2 regions of the Citrobacter braakii genome follow, and region 1 is predicted to be linked to the other one. Evidence: riboswitches for the same ligand, from Rfam matches in the RefSeq annotation. Region 1 holds a riboswitch; the other holds the start of a gene.
The links. A riboswitch is a leader RNA that binds a small molecule or an ion and turns the genes downstream of it on or off. The one in region 1 is predicted to bind cobalamin.
Positions count from the first base shown of each region.

Region 2: linked by a shared signal. The riboswitch ahead of btuB (TonB-dependent vitamin B12 receptor BtuB) and the one ahead of GFC06_RS19335 (ABC transporter substrate-binding protein) in region 1 are both predicted to bind cobalamin.

Region 1 is NZ_CP045771.1:4,080,985-4,089,040, forward strand. Features, by position in the region: partial or broken gene GFC06_RS23455 (YcgJ family protein) at 1-86, opposite strand, end outside; gene GFC06_RS19325 (CatB-related O-acetyltransferase) at 234-1,043, opposite strand; gene GFC06_RS19330 (GNAT family N-acetyltransferase) at 1,595-2,116, shown strand; cobalamin riboswitch at 2,344-2,567, shown strand; gene GFC06_RS19335 (ABC transporter substrate-binding protein) at 2,789-3,844, shown strand; gene GFC06_RS19340 (FecCD family ABC transporter permease) at 3,911-4,978, shown strand; gene GFC06_RS19345 (ABC transporter ATP-binding protein) at 4,975-5,790, shown strand; gene GFC06_RS19350 (pseudoazurin) at 5,801-6,241, shown strand; gene petA (ubiquinol-cytochrome c reductase iron-sulfur subunit) at 6,269-6,820, shown strand; gene GFC06_RS19360 (cytochrome b) at 6,822-7,982, shown strand; gene GFC06_RS19365 (cytochrome c1) at 7,985-8,056, shown strand, end outside.
Region 2 is NZ_CP045771.1:714,903-722,958, reverse strand. Features, by position in the region: gene sthA (Si-specific NAD(P)(+) transhydrogenase) at 1-184, opposite strand, end outside; gene fabR (HTH-type transcriptional repressor FabR) at 376-1,011, shown strand; gene GFC06_RS03290 (YijD family membrane protein) at 1,027-1,386, shown strand; gene trmA (tRNA (uridine(54)-C5)-methyltransferase TrmA) at 1,432-2,532, opposite strand; cobalamin riboswitch at 2,648-2,834, shown strand; gene btuB (TonB-dependent vitamin B12 receptor BtuB) at 2,900-4,738, shown strand; gene murI (glutamate racemase) at 4,683-5,534, shown strand; rRNA gene GFC06_RS03270 (16S ribosomal RNA) at 5,910-7,451, shown strand; tRNA gene GFC06_RS03265 (tRNA-Ile) at 7,523-7,599, shown strand; tRNA gene GFC06_RS03260 (tRNA-Ala) at 7,708-7,783, shown strand; rRNA gene GFC06_RS03255 (23S ribosomal RNA) at 7,992-8,056, shown strand, end outside.

The sequences.
Region 1 (8,056 bases):
AACAATAGAGCGGTGTAACGAGTATTCACTTTCCCGCTACGCTTACCATCTGGCCCGAAATAGCGATCGTTTCTACACAGACGCTCGGTGCCGGGCTGGTTAGTCCGGTCGTTGCTGCATATGCTGACAATGGCAAGACGCTCATCGCTAGCGAGATGCTAACTTTTATCATCGTGTTGTCCTTATCTCATTTTGCTTGCGCCGGATAATAGTCCCAACAATGACATATTTAACTAAAGAGTTGTAAATATTTCGGTAAGATTAAATTTTTTATATGCTTTTTCTTTTATAGTGCCATTCGATATCAACGTGCTCATTTCAGTGACAAAATTTATAATATCATCACACTTGCTGTTATCGGGTAAATCGGTGTAATTATAGTTCCACCATTTTATTTTTAACAACTGTTCAATAATATCTGACTCAAATCTGTATTTGATAATTTTCGCAGGAACCCCTGCGACAATAGCATATGGAGGCACATCTTTAGTAACAACGGAATTTGCTGCAACAACAGCACCATCACCAATTGAAATACCACCTTTTAAAACGACATCATTGCCAATCCAGACATCATTACCAATCGTTGTATTTTTAGGCTTTGTAATAAATGGTTTCAATACCCAGTTTTGTCCGAACTCGTTGGCAGCATATTTATCAAACTCGCCATTATAAGTAAGCATATGAGTTGTAAAACGATTCATAGGATGGTTCCCTCCCATGATTTTTACGTTTGATGCAATACTACAAAATCTTCCGATATTTACATTACCCGGAAAATAACAGGTTGGAAATGAAAACGCACCAACGCTAGAAAAACTTTTTACTGGCATTGTGGAATATTGTTCAGCAATAACATCAGCTTCAATTCTAATTTTGTCACCTTTCGAGAACAGTAACAAATTTCTTTCTTTATAAACTTTCTTACCTCTATGATTCAAAAAGATATCGTTATCCATGCAAAATTCATAGTGCTTCCGAGTCCATCTAAAAACAAAAACTTCATTTGTGTCTTCTGAAAAATTATAGAGTCTGATTTTCATACTGTTATTATCTGCTTTTATTTGAAAATGTACGATTAGATTAAAGATACTCTAAACCCTAACCTTAATCAACTATTACAGCATGAAATAATCCATATTGTAAATCACCTTGTTGTGACATTTACTCTTACCACTCATAATTTAGTTTCTATAATATTCTGCTTAGAGAATGAATACAGACATGTTTTGAGACGTCGTTTTCAAAAACAAAATGTCAGATGCTTTTCTATAAGGGCACTTCAGGTAATGAAGAAAAAATGCAGCCCCAGTTGCAAATGCCTGGCAGCCCAATAAGATGCAATTCTTTTTTCTGTCCCAAGAAGACGCTGAAATCCTTAGTTCTCGCGACAGCCTGACCTTCTGCGCGAAGAATTTTGTTAAGTGTTTCTGCTTGATTGCACTCTGTGGAGACCGCCCAAACACCCATTTATAACCCGTAATGAGAATAGCTCCGTATGCAATTGCGAGTCTGTCTCCTACTGCTCAATATTGTTTTTAAAGTGGTCTTATTGTTATTATCATTTTCCGTTCTAAATTTGAGTTATGCTGCCATGATCCCATTTAGGTTTAGTGAGATGACTCCCGCCGATATTCCTGCTGTTCAGTCGTTTCTTGTTGAGCATCTTAATTTATTCTTCAATGCCGGTAGAGCCATGCCTTCTGCCGAAGAAGATCTCTTTGATCTCGAACAACAGTATATCTTGCAGGAAAGGAATTCATTACTTTGCGCGTGGAGTGAAAACCAGGAATTAATCGCTACACTGGCGGTATGTCAATATGATGATCGTATTACTGAACTACGTGGTCGCTATAACTTGTCTGAAACGGCGGAAATTTGTCGTTGCTACGTGGATGAGCGCTACCGCAGACAGGGGATCGGAAGTCAGTTGTTTGCTTTAGCTGAGGTATTCTGTCAGAAACATCAATATAAGACTTTGTATCTCCACACACATCATTTTTTACCCGGAGGGTATTATTTCTGGTTGCGTAACAATTTTAATGTGATTATGGATATGCAGGATGAGTGGCAATTGGTACATATGGAGAGTACACAAAAAAGTGTCAAGCGCTGATATGCGGAACTTTTGATGGTGATCAATATGTTTCATACACAGAAATTTCAGCATGCGTGTAATTTGATCAATATCAACCAATTCTCATTTAGCTTCCTGTTGCTATTTTCATTTACAACATCGCAGTAACCAACAAAATCATAACTCACTGTATTAAATGGGTATTTTTCCCCACACCACTGCCTTTCATCTCTTGCCCTCTATGGTTGACCTTGTTAACAATTGCCGCTAGAGTCGCTTTCGACAGCATTTCATTACATTTTTGTATATGAATAGGAATATGGTGAGAATTATTCAATTCAATTCCATAACTGCCCCCGCAACTGTAGGCGGATGCAGAATATCCCTGTGTGGCTCATAAACCACAGGTCACTGTAAAGTTCATCTTTATGGGAAGGCCGATATTCTGATTACCGTGAGTCAGGAGACCTGCTGTCAAAGGTATATGCCATTGAGTGGACGGGATGGTCCATGGGATGAATTATTTGACGCAAGCGGTAGTGTATTTATGAATAAGATTTTGGCTGAGTAAAGCTTATTTGCATTTTTTGCATATCTTCATTCTTAAATTTCACGATTCAATGTCATCTATCTTCATGTCTCCTCCCGATATATGGAATGAAATAAGCCATGACCAGACCTTAAGATTCTGGCATCAACGGGACGATGATAATGCACGCTAATTCTACCTTTTACTTCTCTAAAAAAACGCTTCTGGCTATTTTTGGCACGACTGCTCTCCTGCTTACTTCCGGTTTTTCCGAGGCAGCAAAAACCGAATATCCTCTGACGATTAAAAACTGTGGCCGCGATATTACCTTCAATCAGGCACCAACGCGCGTGGCGACGGTGGGTCAGAACAGTACCGAGATTCTCTATTCACTGGGGCTGGCCGATCGCGTCGTGGGTACTTCGCTGTGGTTTGGCCCGGTACTGGAGGCTTATAAAACAGCAAACGAAAAAGTCGCCGTTATCGCGCAAAATATTCCAAGTTTTGAAGGGATCGTGGCGAAAAAACCGGATCTGATCGCCAGTCAGTTTGAGTGGCAAATCGGCCCTGCTGGCACGGTTGCCTCTTACGAACAGTTTAGTGAACTAAAAATTCCCGTTTACACCGCGCCAGCTGACTGTGCGAAAGATAACGAAGATGGTGGTGATGGTGTCCGTAAGGGCATGTTTGATATTGCCATGGTGTATCAGGAAGTCGCCGATCTGGCGAAAATCTTCGATGTTCAGGATAAAGGCGAGGCGCTGATTGCCAGCCTTAAAGCACGTGAAGCCGCAGCGAAAAACAAAATTACCGGAATGGATGAGAATGTTTCCGCCGTGTTCTGGTTCTCAAGCGCCGACCTCCAGCTTGACCCTTACGTTGCCGGGAAGTTTGGTCCGGCGGCATGGATCGCCCAAACGCTGGGAGTGAAGAATGTGATTGATTCTGCTGAAGAGTGGCCAACGGTGGGTTGGGAAACCATCGCAAAAGCGAATCCTTCACTCATTGTGCTCGGTGAGATGAGCCGTCGCCGTTTCCCGGCGGATGACTGGAAGGTCAAGATGGAATACCTCAAGTCCGATCCTGTCGCCAAACTGGTTCCTGCCGTCAAGGAAAACCATCTACCGGTCATTGACGTACAGACCATGAATGCCGGGATCAGAACTATTGATGGTGTGGAAAAACTGGCTGATGCCCTTGTTGAATATGGCTTAGCACATCCGCAGGCTGCTCATTAATCTACGTTTTGCGCTATATCCTCACACGGTATAGCGCATCTCCGTTACTCAGGAACGCAGATAATCATGAGTGATTCACGCAGGATGCGTCGCGCTGTTGGTCAGCTTGCGGTGAGAGTCAGTGGGCATGCCGTTTGGGTCAGTGCGCTAATGTGTGGCGTGCTGCTGGCGGGGATTTCCATCGGCGAAACGCTTATCCCCTGGCAGCATGTTCTCAGCACGCTGGCAAATCATCTTTTTGATACACACTATCCTGTCGATGCGCTGGATGCAGGGATCGTCTGGAACTACCGCCTGACCCGAGCGCTGGTCTCGGCCAGTTGCGGCGCGTGCCTGGCTGTTTCCGGCGTAGTGTTACAGTCGCTGCTACGCAATGCGCTCGCCGAACCCTATCTACTGGGGATTTCTGCCGGAGCGTCCACCGGGGCGGTGCTGATTGCTCTCACTGGACTTGGGGCTGGCATCATCAGTATGTCATTGGGCGCTTTCATTGGTGCGCTGACGGCATTTCTGTTCGTTGCGCTATTGGCGATGGCCGCTGGCGGTAGACAAGGTGGGGGTGTAACAACCCAAATCATCCTTGCCGGGATCGCCAGCTCCCAGCTTTTCAATGCGATTACATCGCTTATCATCACCCGCTCAGCAAACGCCGAGCAAGCACGCGGTATTATGTTCTGGCTGTTGGGCAATTTGAGCGGTGTACGCTGGCCCGATGTAGTCTTAGCCATTCCTACCGCTCTGGTCGGTATCGCGCTGTGCTTCTGTTATGCCCGCCATCTTGATGCTTTCTCCTTTGGCGCGGAGTCTGCGGCATCGCTGGGCATCCCGGTAAAACGTACCCGTGCAGTACTGATTGCCGCCGTCACCGGCATGACGGCGATTATGGTCTCCATTGTGGGTGCGATCGGCTTTGTCGGTCTGGTGATCCCTCATGCTGCTCGTCTGCTGGTCGGCAACCAGCATCATCGACTGCTGCCGGTTAGTGCGCTTACCGGAGCTATTTTCCTCATTATCGCTGATGTTATTTCCCGCACGTTACTACCCGGTCAGGTACTCCCAATAGGCGTGATCACGGCTCTGGTTGGCGCTCCTGCGTTTTCAATCATTCTGATTAGAGGAAACCAGAACAAATGACGGTGAATCTCGTACAGCCACTCGTTACCTCTGCGCAAGTCGTTATTGAAGCCTGTAATTTGTACTGGAAGGTAAAAGGTAAGACGATTGTTGAAGATATTTCACTCAGCGTAACGCCCGGCGAGTTTGTCGGCATCATCGGTCCCAACGGCTCGGGCAAAACGTCACTGATTTCACTGCTGGCCGGTTTGCTGAAGCCAACTTCCGGGCGTATCACCCTGCAGCAAAAGGCGCTCCAGCATTATTCGCGCCGTCACCTTGCGCAGCGGGTGGCGCTGGTCGAACAACAGGCAGAAACCAGCGAGCGTCTTACCGCTTTACAAGCCGTTTCTCTGGGGCGGACGCCCTGGCTTAGCCTGCTCTCGCCCTGGTCCGCCAAAGATGACGATATCGTGCAAACTATGCTGGAGAAGGTCGATCTCCGTGAATTACAGCACCGATGCTGGCATACCTTTTCCGGGGGAGAAAAACAGCGCCTGCATATCGCCCGGGCGCTGGCGCAGCAGCCGCAGTTGTTACTGATGGATGAACCCACCAACCATCTCGACATTCAACATCAGATTGGCCTGCTTAGTCTGGTTAAACGTGAAAAGCTCACGGTCATTGCCGCTCTGCACGACCTCAATCATGCCGCGATGTTTTGCGATCGCATCATCGTCATGACATCCGGGCATATGGCGATGCAGGGGACTCCTTGCGCCGTGTTTACCCGTGAAAACCTCCATGCCTGGTTTGGTATCGACGCCATTGTTGAACATGAAACTGGCGCTGAAAACTGTTTTATCCGTTATCAAAGACCTGATGAATTTTAAGGAAGAATCGATGAAATATCTCAAACAGAGTCTGAAAGTTTTATGTTTACTCGCCCTCGCCTCTTCAACCTTCGCACAAACTCACGACGTTTTGATGAAAAATCGTGGGTCTGCGGGACCAATGGTCTATGAGCCGGATTATCTGGAGATCCAGCCCGGGGATACGGTGAAGTTTATCCGTAAACATAAGAGCCACAACGCGGCTTCAATCGCTGAATTGTCTCCGGCTAACTATCCCGGTTTTTTGGGAAAAATAGATGAAGAGATCGAAGTAACTTATGACAATGCCGGATTTTACGGCATCAAATGTACACCACATTACGCTCAGGGCATGGTGATGCTGATTAAGGTAGGAGATGCCCAGTTACCAGCAAGCTATCGGGCATTCAAAGCGCCGGGTATTGCTGATAAGCGCTTTCAGGAAATTTACGCGCGTATCGACAAACGTTAATCCGCGATACTCAGGGAGAAATTAGAGGTGACAGAGAATAAACTTGCAGATGGCGAAATCCAGGAACAGCGCCGGGAATGCCTGTGTAAACTGACAAAATTCGTCGGTGCGGCAGGCGTCGCTGCTGCCGTCTGGCCGCTGGTTTCGGCCCTCGGCCCGGATGAGAAGACTCTTGCGGAAAATGAACCGATTGATGTCTCTCTTGCGGGGGTTGCTGCTGGACAAACCGTCAGACGCGTATGGCAGGGAAAGCTGATTCTTATTCACCATCGCACCCAGGATGAGATTATTACTGCCAGAAGTGCCGACTGGCATACGCTTATCGACCCACAACCGGACAGCGAGAGGGTCTCTGCTACTCATCCTCAATGGCTGGTGGTTCAAGGGTATTGTCCACATGCCGGGTGCGTACCCAACGCCCGACCTGGAGGCGTGGGTTGGATCTGTCCGTGCCACGGCTCAGAGTTTGATACCTCCGGGCGCGTGACGCGCGGCCCCGCGACGGCCAACCTGGCAATCCCGGACTACGTTATTCATTCGGATGGTCAGGCCGTGCGTATCGGCACGAAGGAAGCCTGAAATGAGGAGTGAGCGCGTCTATTCGCTTCGCTGGCGTATCCCGTTTCCTCGCTCGATTGCCGGACTCTGGGTATTCGCAATCGGCGCCATCCTGCTGGTTATACTCGCCGTGCAGATCCTTACGGGTATCGTGCTGGCGATGTTTTACGTGCCGACGGCCGAGCTGGCATTTGACTCCATTATTCATATTATGCGTGCGGTTCGCCATGGAGAACTATTACGCAACATGCATGCTATTGGCGCGTCGCTCTTTTTCTTTGCCTGTTATCTGCATATTTTTCGTGGCATGTACTACAGCGTTTACCGCAAGCCCTGGACGACAATGTGGATGATTAGCGTTACGCTGTATATCCTGCTGATGATGACCGCATTTCTTGGTTATAGCCTTATCTGGGGGCAAAAAAGCTACTGGGCGGCTACGGTAATTACCCGCTTTGCCCAGGCCATTCCGCTGGTGGGCGATACCCTTTACGCATATTTAGTCGGCAGCCATACTCCGGGAACGCCGATGCTTGGCCGCTTTTTTGTTCTCCACTTTATTCTTCCCTTTGTGATTGTCGGCGCAACGGTTTTTCATATTCGCACCGTACAGTCGGCGTTTGCGCAGGCGATGAAAAAGAGGTTTAGCGAGAAAGAGTCCAGGAGCCTGCTGTTCGATTACAAAATTACCGATCTTGATGCCATCAAAATCATCCTTTTTTTGATGATCTTCGCCTGGTTCTTATTCTTCGCGCCGCACTATCTGAGCAGCGCCGATAACTTTATTCCTGCGGATCCAACAGTTACACCCGCGATTGTTGCGCCGGAATGGTATTTTCTCCCCTTCTTCTCCATCTTGCGTTGCTTCCCAAATGAATTCGTTGGCTTATCCGCAATGTGCAGCTCGGTACTGATTTTCTATTTCCTTCCCTGGCTTGATACTTCCCGGGCTCGTTTTCGCCATTACAGCAAACTGGTTAAATGCGGATTCTGGCTGTGGGTCATTAATGCCTGCTTTTTAGGCTGGTTAGGGTCGAAAGCGCTGGTTGGCCCCGATCTTATTGACGGTTTCCGTAACGAAGAGGGCTGGATCCGTGCCGCATCGCAGCTTTCGACTCTGGTTTGGTTTGCCTGGTTTTTAATCGTATTACCTTGCCGTCGTTTTCTGGAAAAGCAGGATTGATGATGAAACAACTATTGAAAATCAGCATTCTGTCCTTTTCTCTGTTGGGACTGGGTTCCTCATATGCGCAGGAA
Region 2 (8,056 bases), 1.6 Mb from region 1:
GGCTGACGGCGTGGCGGAGGGCTTTCGACGGGATGGTCCCCCAGTGGGTACAGCCTCCACCGACGTTATGATAGCGCTCAATCACCGCGACGCGCGCTCCTTGCTTAACCAGACCCATTGCAGCGCCTTCGCCGCCGGGACCGGAACCTATTACTATTGCATCGTAATCGTAGGAATGTGACATGGTCAGGCTTACCTGTTCTTATACATAAAAGCAACAGAATAGTAACATCGTTGTCGAGATAACCCAATTATCGTTGTGCTTTTTTGCGAACTCGAAGCACAAACTGCGCGTAAACAATCATTCACAAAGCCATGCCAACCGCCTAATCTCTGGTATAGTGCCAGCAAGGTATGTGGAAGGATTCAGACATCGTGATGGGCGTTAGAGCGCAACAAAAAGAAAAAACCCGGCGTTCGCTGGTAGAAGCCGCATTTAGTCAACTCAGCGCTGAGCGTAGTTTTGCCAGCCTCAGTTTACGCGAAGTCGCTCGTGAAGCGGGCATTGCGCCAACCTCGTTTTATCGCCATTTCCGTGATGTGGATGAACTCGGCCTGACGATGGTGGATGAGAGTGGTTTGATGCTGCGTCAGTTGATGCGTCAGGCGCGTCAGCGTATCGCGAAGGGCGGGAGTGTGATCCGCACCTCGGTCTCAACATTTATGGAGTTCATCGGCAACAATCCCAACGCCTTCCGTTTATTATTGCGCGAGCGTTCGGGAACCTCCGCAGCGTTTCGCGCAGCGGTTGCTCGTGAAATTCAGCACTTCATTGCGGAACTTGCGGACTATCTCGAACTCGAAAACCATATGCCTCGTGCGTTTACTGAAGCGCAGGCCGAAGCCATGGTCACCATTGTGTTCAGCGCCGGGGCAGAAGCACTGGATGTTGGCGCCGAGCAGCGTCGACAGCTGGAAGAACGGCTGGTATTGCAACTGCGCATGATCGCGAAGGGCGCATTTTATTGGTACCGCCGTGAACAAGAGAAGATGACGCATCACTCCGAGTAACGAGAAGGACGAGCAATGAAACAGTCAGGTCAAGATAAAGGTACGCTGCTGCTGGCGCTGGTTGCTGGCTTATCGATCAATGGCACATTTGCGGCGCTGTTTAGCTCCATTGTGCCATTCTCAGTATTCCCAATTATTTCGCTGGTGCTGACGGTTTATTGTCTGCATCAACGCTATCAAAACCGCACCATGCCTGTGGGGTTACCGGGCCTGGCCGCCGCCTGTTTTATTCTCGGCGTTCTGTTGTACAGCACTGTGGTGCGCGCTGAATATCCGGATATTGGCTCTAACTTCTTCCCGGCGGTTCTGTCGGTGATTCTGGTGTTCTGGATCGGCTTTAAAGTGCGTAACCGTAGACAGGAAATCGTGGAGTAATATTTGTAGGCCGGGCAAGCGAAGCGCCCCCGGCCAGGACATCATTTACTTGGCGGTCAGTAATACTCCGCACTCCATATGGTGCGTATACGGGAACTGATCGAACAGAGCCAGGCGTGAAACATTGTGCGTCTGGCTTAACGTTTCCAGGTTCTTACACAATGTCTCCGGGTTACAGGAGATGTACAGAATTCGCGGGTACGCCTGCACCATTTTCTCTGTTTCGCTGTCCAGACCGCTGCGCGGTGGGTCAACGAAAATGGTTTCACACTGGTAACTCTTCAGATCGATTCCCTGCAAACGGTTGAACTCGCGAACCCCGTTCATCGCCTGAGTAAACTCTTCGGCCGCCATGCGGATAATTTGTACGTTATCAATATGGTTAGCCGCAATGTTGTATTGCGCAGCAGCCACGGACGGTTTAGCGATTTCAGTGGCCAGCACGCGGTTGAAGTTTTGTGCGAGGGCTAACGAGAAATTGCCATTGCCGCAGTACAGCTCAAGCAGGTCGCCTTTTGATCCCCTGGTGACATCAATCGCCCATTCCAGCATCTGAATATTCATGGCGGCATTCGGCTGGGTGAAGCTGTTCTCAACCTGGCGGTAGATAATCTCTTTACCCGCAACCGGCAAGCGTTCGTCAATGTAATCCTGGTCCAGCTCGATTTTGGTTTTGGTTGCCCGGCCAATCAGATGCACGTTCAGGTTTTGCGCCCGTAACGCATCCCGCAGCGCTTCAGCTTCCTGACGCCATTCATCATCCAGCTTTTTATGGTACAGCATCGATACCACCGCCTGATCGCTCAGGGTAGTGAGGTAATCAATCTGGAACAGTTTGTGGCGCAGGACGTGGTTGTTGCGAACGCCGTCGATCATTGCCGTCATCAGCGTGTTGATAAGCTCGCTGGCCGCCGGGAAACTGTCGACGCGGATACGGCTTTTGGTCTGGCTGTCGAACATGATGTGGTACAGATCATCCCCGTCATGCCACAGACGAAATTCCGCGCGCATACGGTAGTGGCTGACCGGCGAGCGAAACACTTCCGGAGCCTGTGCATAAAATGGCGTCATTAAGCTCTGCAGACGCACTACTTTTTCAGCTAACTGGGCGTCGTACTGTTCTGTCGGAAGGTGTTCGGGGGTCATGATGCGTCCTGAAAAATAAAAGTACGCGGGGATTGTAGGGATTGCTCAACAGATGTCCAGTCATTGATGATTTCCGATATTGTGATGCGCGGTCTGGACACCAGGTTGTAACAAACTGTAGCATCCGTTTTCCGGTCCAGTGAGTTAAAAGGGAATCCAGTGTGAATCTGGAGCTGACGCGCAGCGGTAAGGAAGGTAGGAGATGAGCGCACCTGGTGCAGACACTGCGGCTTGCCGTGGGAAGTCATCATCTCTTTAAGTTGCCTCCAAGCCCGAAGACCTGCCGGCTAACGTCGCATCTGGTTTTCATCATCGCGTACTATCGGTGGGACCTGCGGCATCCTTCTTATATTGTGGATGCTTTACAATGATTAAAAAATCGTTGCTGTGCACGGCGCTGTCCGTCACAGCATTTTCGGGTTGGGCGCAGGACACTAGCCCAGATACTCTCGTCGTCACTGCCAACCGTTTTCAGCAGCCTCGTAGCGCTGTACTTGCCCCTATCACCGTTGTTACGCGTCAGGATATCGATCGCTGGCAATCCACTTCCGTCAATGATGTGCTTCGCCGCCTGCCGGGCGTGGATATCGCCCAATACGGTGGTATGGGACAAAATTCGTCTATTTCTATCCGCGGCACCAATGCCAGCCATGTGCTGGTGTTGATTGACGGCGTGCGTCTGAACCTGGCAGGGGTTAGCGGCGCAGCCGATCTTAGCCAGTTCCCAGTCTCGTTAGTGCAACGTATCGAATACATTCGTGGGCCGCGTTCGGCGGTTTATGGTTCTGATGCGATTGGCGGTGTGGTGAATATCATTACCACGCGTGAAAAGCCGGGGACGGAACTCACTGCCGGTGTGGGGAGCAATGGGTATCAGAATTATGATGTCTCAACCCAACAACAGCTTGGCGAAAATACGCGCGTCACATTAATGGGCGATTATGCCTATACCAAAGGTTTTGATGTTGTCGCATACGGTAGCACTGGCTCTCAGGCTCAGCCCGACAAAGACGGTTTCTTAAGTAAGACGCTGTATGGCGCGCTGGAACATAACTTTTCCGATACATGGAGCGGGTTTGTTCGCGGCTACGGCTATGATAACCGAACAGATTATGACGCGTATTATTATCCTGGGACGCCGTTAGTGGATACCCGTCAGCTCTATAGCCAAAGCTGGGATGCCGGGCTGCGCTTTAATGGCGAGCTTATCCAGTCGCAACTGGTTTCCAGCTATAGCCATAGTAAAGATTACAACTATGATCCGGATTATGGCCGCTATGACTCCTCGGCCACACTGGATGATATGAAGCAATATAATGTTCAGTGGTCCAACAGTATGGTGCTTGGTCACGGTAACGTAGGCGCAGGTGTTGACTGGCAAAAGCAAACCACGACGCCTGGCACCGGGTATGTCACGGACGGTTACGATCAGCGTAATACGGGTCTCTACCTGACCGGGTTGCAGCAACTGGGCGACTTTACCTTTGAAGGTGCGGCGCGCAGTGATGATAACTCCGAGTTTGGCCGTCATGGCACATGGCAGACCAGCGCCGGATGGGAGTTTATTGAAGGCTATCGCTTTATTGCGTCCTACGGTACATCTTACAAAGCGCCTAATCTCGGACAGTTGCATGGTTATTACGGTAATTCGAACCTGGATCCTGAACAAAGTAAGCAATGGGAAGGGGCGTTTGAAGGCTTAACGGCGGGCGTGAACTGGCGTGTATCCGGATATCGTAATGATATTGACGACATGATCGATTACGACCCGCATACCGAGAAATACTTTAACGAAGGTAAAGTTCGTATTAAAGGTGTGGAAGCGACCGCAAACTTTGATACCGGGCCGTTGGCACATACGCTGAGCTACGATTATGTCGATTCGCGCAATGCGATTACGGACAAGCCGCTCGCACGCCGTTCTAAAAACCAGGTGAAGTACCAGCTCGACTGGCAGGTTTATGATTTTGACTGGGGCCTGACGTATCATTACCTGGGAACGCGTTATGACACTGACTACGTAACCTACCAGCCAGTAAAAATGGGTGGGGTTAGCCTGTGGGATCTTGGCGTGTCATATCCAATCACCTCACAGCTGACAGTTCGTGGTAAAATCGCCAACCTGTTCGATAAAGATTACGAGACAGTTTATGGCTACGCAACTGCAGGACGGGAATACACCTTGTCTGGCAGCTACACTTTCTGATCCGCGCCCCACTGTGCTGGTGTTTGATTCCGGCGTCGGTGGGTTGTCGGTCTATGACGAGATCCGGCGTCTTCTGCCGGATCTCCACTATATATACGCTTTCGACAACGTCGCCTTTCCTTATGGAGAGAAGAGCGAGGAGTTTATCGTCGAACGTGTTGTTGAGATTGTGACTGCGGTCCAGCAGCGCTATCCCCTCTCTCTTGCGGTCATCGCGTGTAATACAGCAAGCACGGTATCGCTCCCTGCATTACGTGAGAAATTTGCCTTTCCGGTTGTGGGCGTGGTGCCTGCCATTAAACCGGCGGCGCGACTCACGGCGAATGGTGTGGTGGGACTGCTGGCTACGCGTGCAACGGTGAAGCGTTCATATACCCATGAGTTGATTGCACGGTTTGCTAACGAATGTCAGATAGCGATGCTGGGTTCCGCTGAGCTGGTGGAACTGGCGGAAGCGAAGCTGCATGGTGAAACCGTTTCTCTGGAAGAACTGCGTCGTGTCCTGCGCCCTTGGCTGCGGATGTCGGAACCACCTGACACGGTGGTGCTCGGATGCACCCATTTCCCTCTATTACGGGAAGAACTTTTACAGGTCCTGCCCGAGGGGACGCGGCTGGTGGATTCTGGTGCCGCGATTGCGCGTCGTACGGCCTGGTTATTAGAACATGAAGCGCCAGATGCGAAATCAACTGATGAGAATGTCGCATTCTGCATGGCAATGACGGCAGAAGCCGAACAATTATTGCCCGTGCTGCAGCGTTATGGCTTTAAGACGCTCGAAAAACTGGCTGTTTAGGCTGTTCTGGTGGAAAAATAGGCACTCGGAAGATTATTTTAAATTTCCCCTTGTCAGCCTGAAATAACTCCCTATAATGCGCCTCCACTGACACGGAACAACGGATTACAAACCGCCGGGTCAGCGGGGTTCCACTGCGAATCTCGCAGAGAAAAGCAAAATTAAATGCTTGACTCTGAATGAGGAAGACGTAATATACGGGACCTCGCGACAGAGCGCTAAAGCGCGTCGCAACTGCTCTTTAACAATTTATCAGACAATCTGTGTGGGCACTCGAAGATACGGATTCTTAACGTCGCAAGACGAAAAATGAATACCAAGTCTCTGAGTGAACACGTAATTCATTACGAAGTTTAATTCACGAGCATCAAACTTAAATTGAAGAGTTTGATCATGGCTCAGATTGAACGCTGGCGGCAGGCCTAACACATGCAAGTCGAACGGTAGCACAGAGGAGCTTGCTCCTTGGGTGACGAGTGGCGGACGGGTGAGTAATGTCTGGGAAACTGCCCGATGGAGGGGGATAACTACTGGAAACGGTAGCTAATACCGCATAACGTCGCAAGACCAAAGAGGGGGACCTTCGGGCCTCTTGCCATCGGATGTGCCCAGATGGGATTAGCTAGTAGGTGGGGTAACGGCTCACCTAGGCGACGATCCCTAGCTGGTCTGAGAGGATGACCAGCCACACTGGAACTGAGACACGGTCCAGACTCCTACGGGAGGCAGCAGTGGGGAATATTGCACAATGGGCGCAAGCCTGATGCAGCCATGCCGCGTGTATGAAGAAGGCCTTCGGGTTGTAAAGTACTTTCAGCGAGGAGGAAGGTGTTGTGGTTAATAACTACAGCAATTGACGTTACTCGCAGAAGAAGCACCGGCTAACTCCGTGCCAGCAGCCGCGGTAATACGGAGGGTGCAAGCGTTAATCGGAATTACTGGGCGTAAAGCGCACGCAGGCGGTCTGTCAAGTCGGATGTGAAATCCCCGGGCTCAACCTGGGAACTGCATCCGAAACTGGCAGGCTAGAGTCTTGTAGAGGGGGGTAGAATTCCAGGTGTAGCGGTGAAATGCGTAGAGATCTGGAGGAATACCGGTGGCGAAGGCGGCCCCCTGGACAAAGACTGACGCTCAGGTGCGAAAGCGTGGGGAGCAAACAGGATTAGATACCCTGGTAGTCCACGCCGTAAACGATGTCGACTTGGAGGTTGTGCCCTTGAGGCGTGGCTTCCGGAGCTAACGCGTTAAGTCGACCGCCTGGGGAGTACGGCCGCAAGGTTAAAACTCAAATGAATTGACGGGGGCCCGCACAAGCGGTGGAGCATGTGGTTTAATTCGATGCAACGCGAAGAACCTTACCTACTCTTGACATCCAGAGAACTTAGCAGAGATGCTTTGGTGCCTTCGGGAACTCTGAGACAGGTGCTGCATGGCTGTCGTCAGCTCGTGTTGTGAAATGTTGGGTTAAGTCCCGCAACGAGCGCAACCCTTATCCTTTGTTGCCAGCGGTTCGGCCGGGAACTCAAAGGAGACTGCCAGTGATAAACTGGAGGAAGGTGGGGATGACGTCAAGTCATCATGGCCCTTACGAGTAGGGCTACACACGTGCTACAATGGCATATACAAAGAGAAGCGACCTCGCGAGAGCAAGCGGACCTCATAAAGTATGTCGTAGTCCGGATTGGAGTCTGCAACTCGACTCCATGAAGTCGGAATCGCTAGTAATCGTGGATCAGAATGCCACGGTGAATACGTTCCCGGGCCTTGTACACACCGCCCGTCACACCATGGGAGTGGGTTGCAAAAGAAGTAGGTAGCTTAACCTTCGGGAGGGCGCTTACCACTTTGTGATTCATGACTGGGGTGAAGTCGTAACAAGGTAACCGTAGGGGAACCTGCGGTTGGATCACCTCCTTACCTTAAAGAAACGTTCTTTGTAGTGCTCACACAGATTGTCTGATGAAAATTAGCAGTAAGAAAATCTCTGCAGGCTTGTAGCTCAGGTGGTTAGAGCGCACCCCTGATAAGGGTGAGGTCGGTGGTTCAAGTCCACTCAGGCCTACCAAATTCGCCTCCGTGCTGTGTTACGGCGATGCTCGCATACTTCAGTATGCTTCGCACCACCGCGCCTTGCCCGGAAACGAATTAGGGTACAGAGATTAGCATTTACGATGGGGTTATAGCTCAGCTGGGAGAGCGCCTGCCTTGCACGCAGGAGGTCTGCGGTTCGATCCCGCATAGCTCCACCATCCTTTACTGCAAAAACACAAGAAAACTTCAGAGTGTACCTGAAAAGGTTCACTGCGAAGTTTTGCTCTTTAAAAATCTGGATCAAGCTGAAAATTGAAACGACACACTGTTTCATTTCTCCGTAAACAAGAAATGAAAAGCGGTGTGTCCGAGTCTCTCAAATTTTTGCAACACTGAAGTGTTTTACGAAACATCTTCGGGTTGTGAGGTTAAGCGACTAAGCGTACACGGTGGATGCCCTGGCAGTCAGAGGCGATGAAGGACGTGCTAAT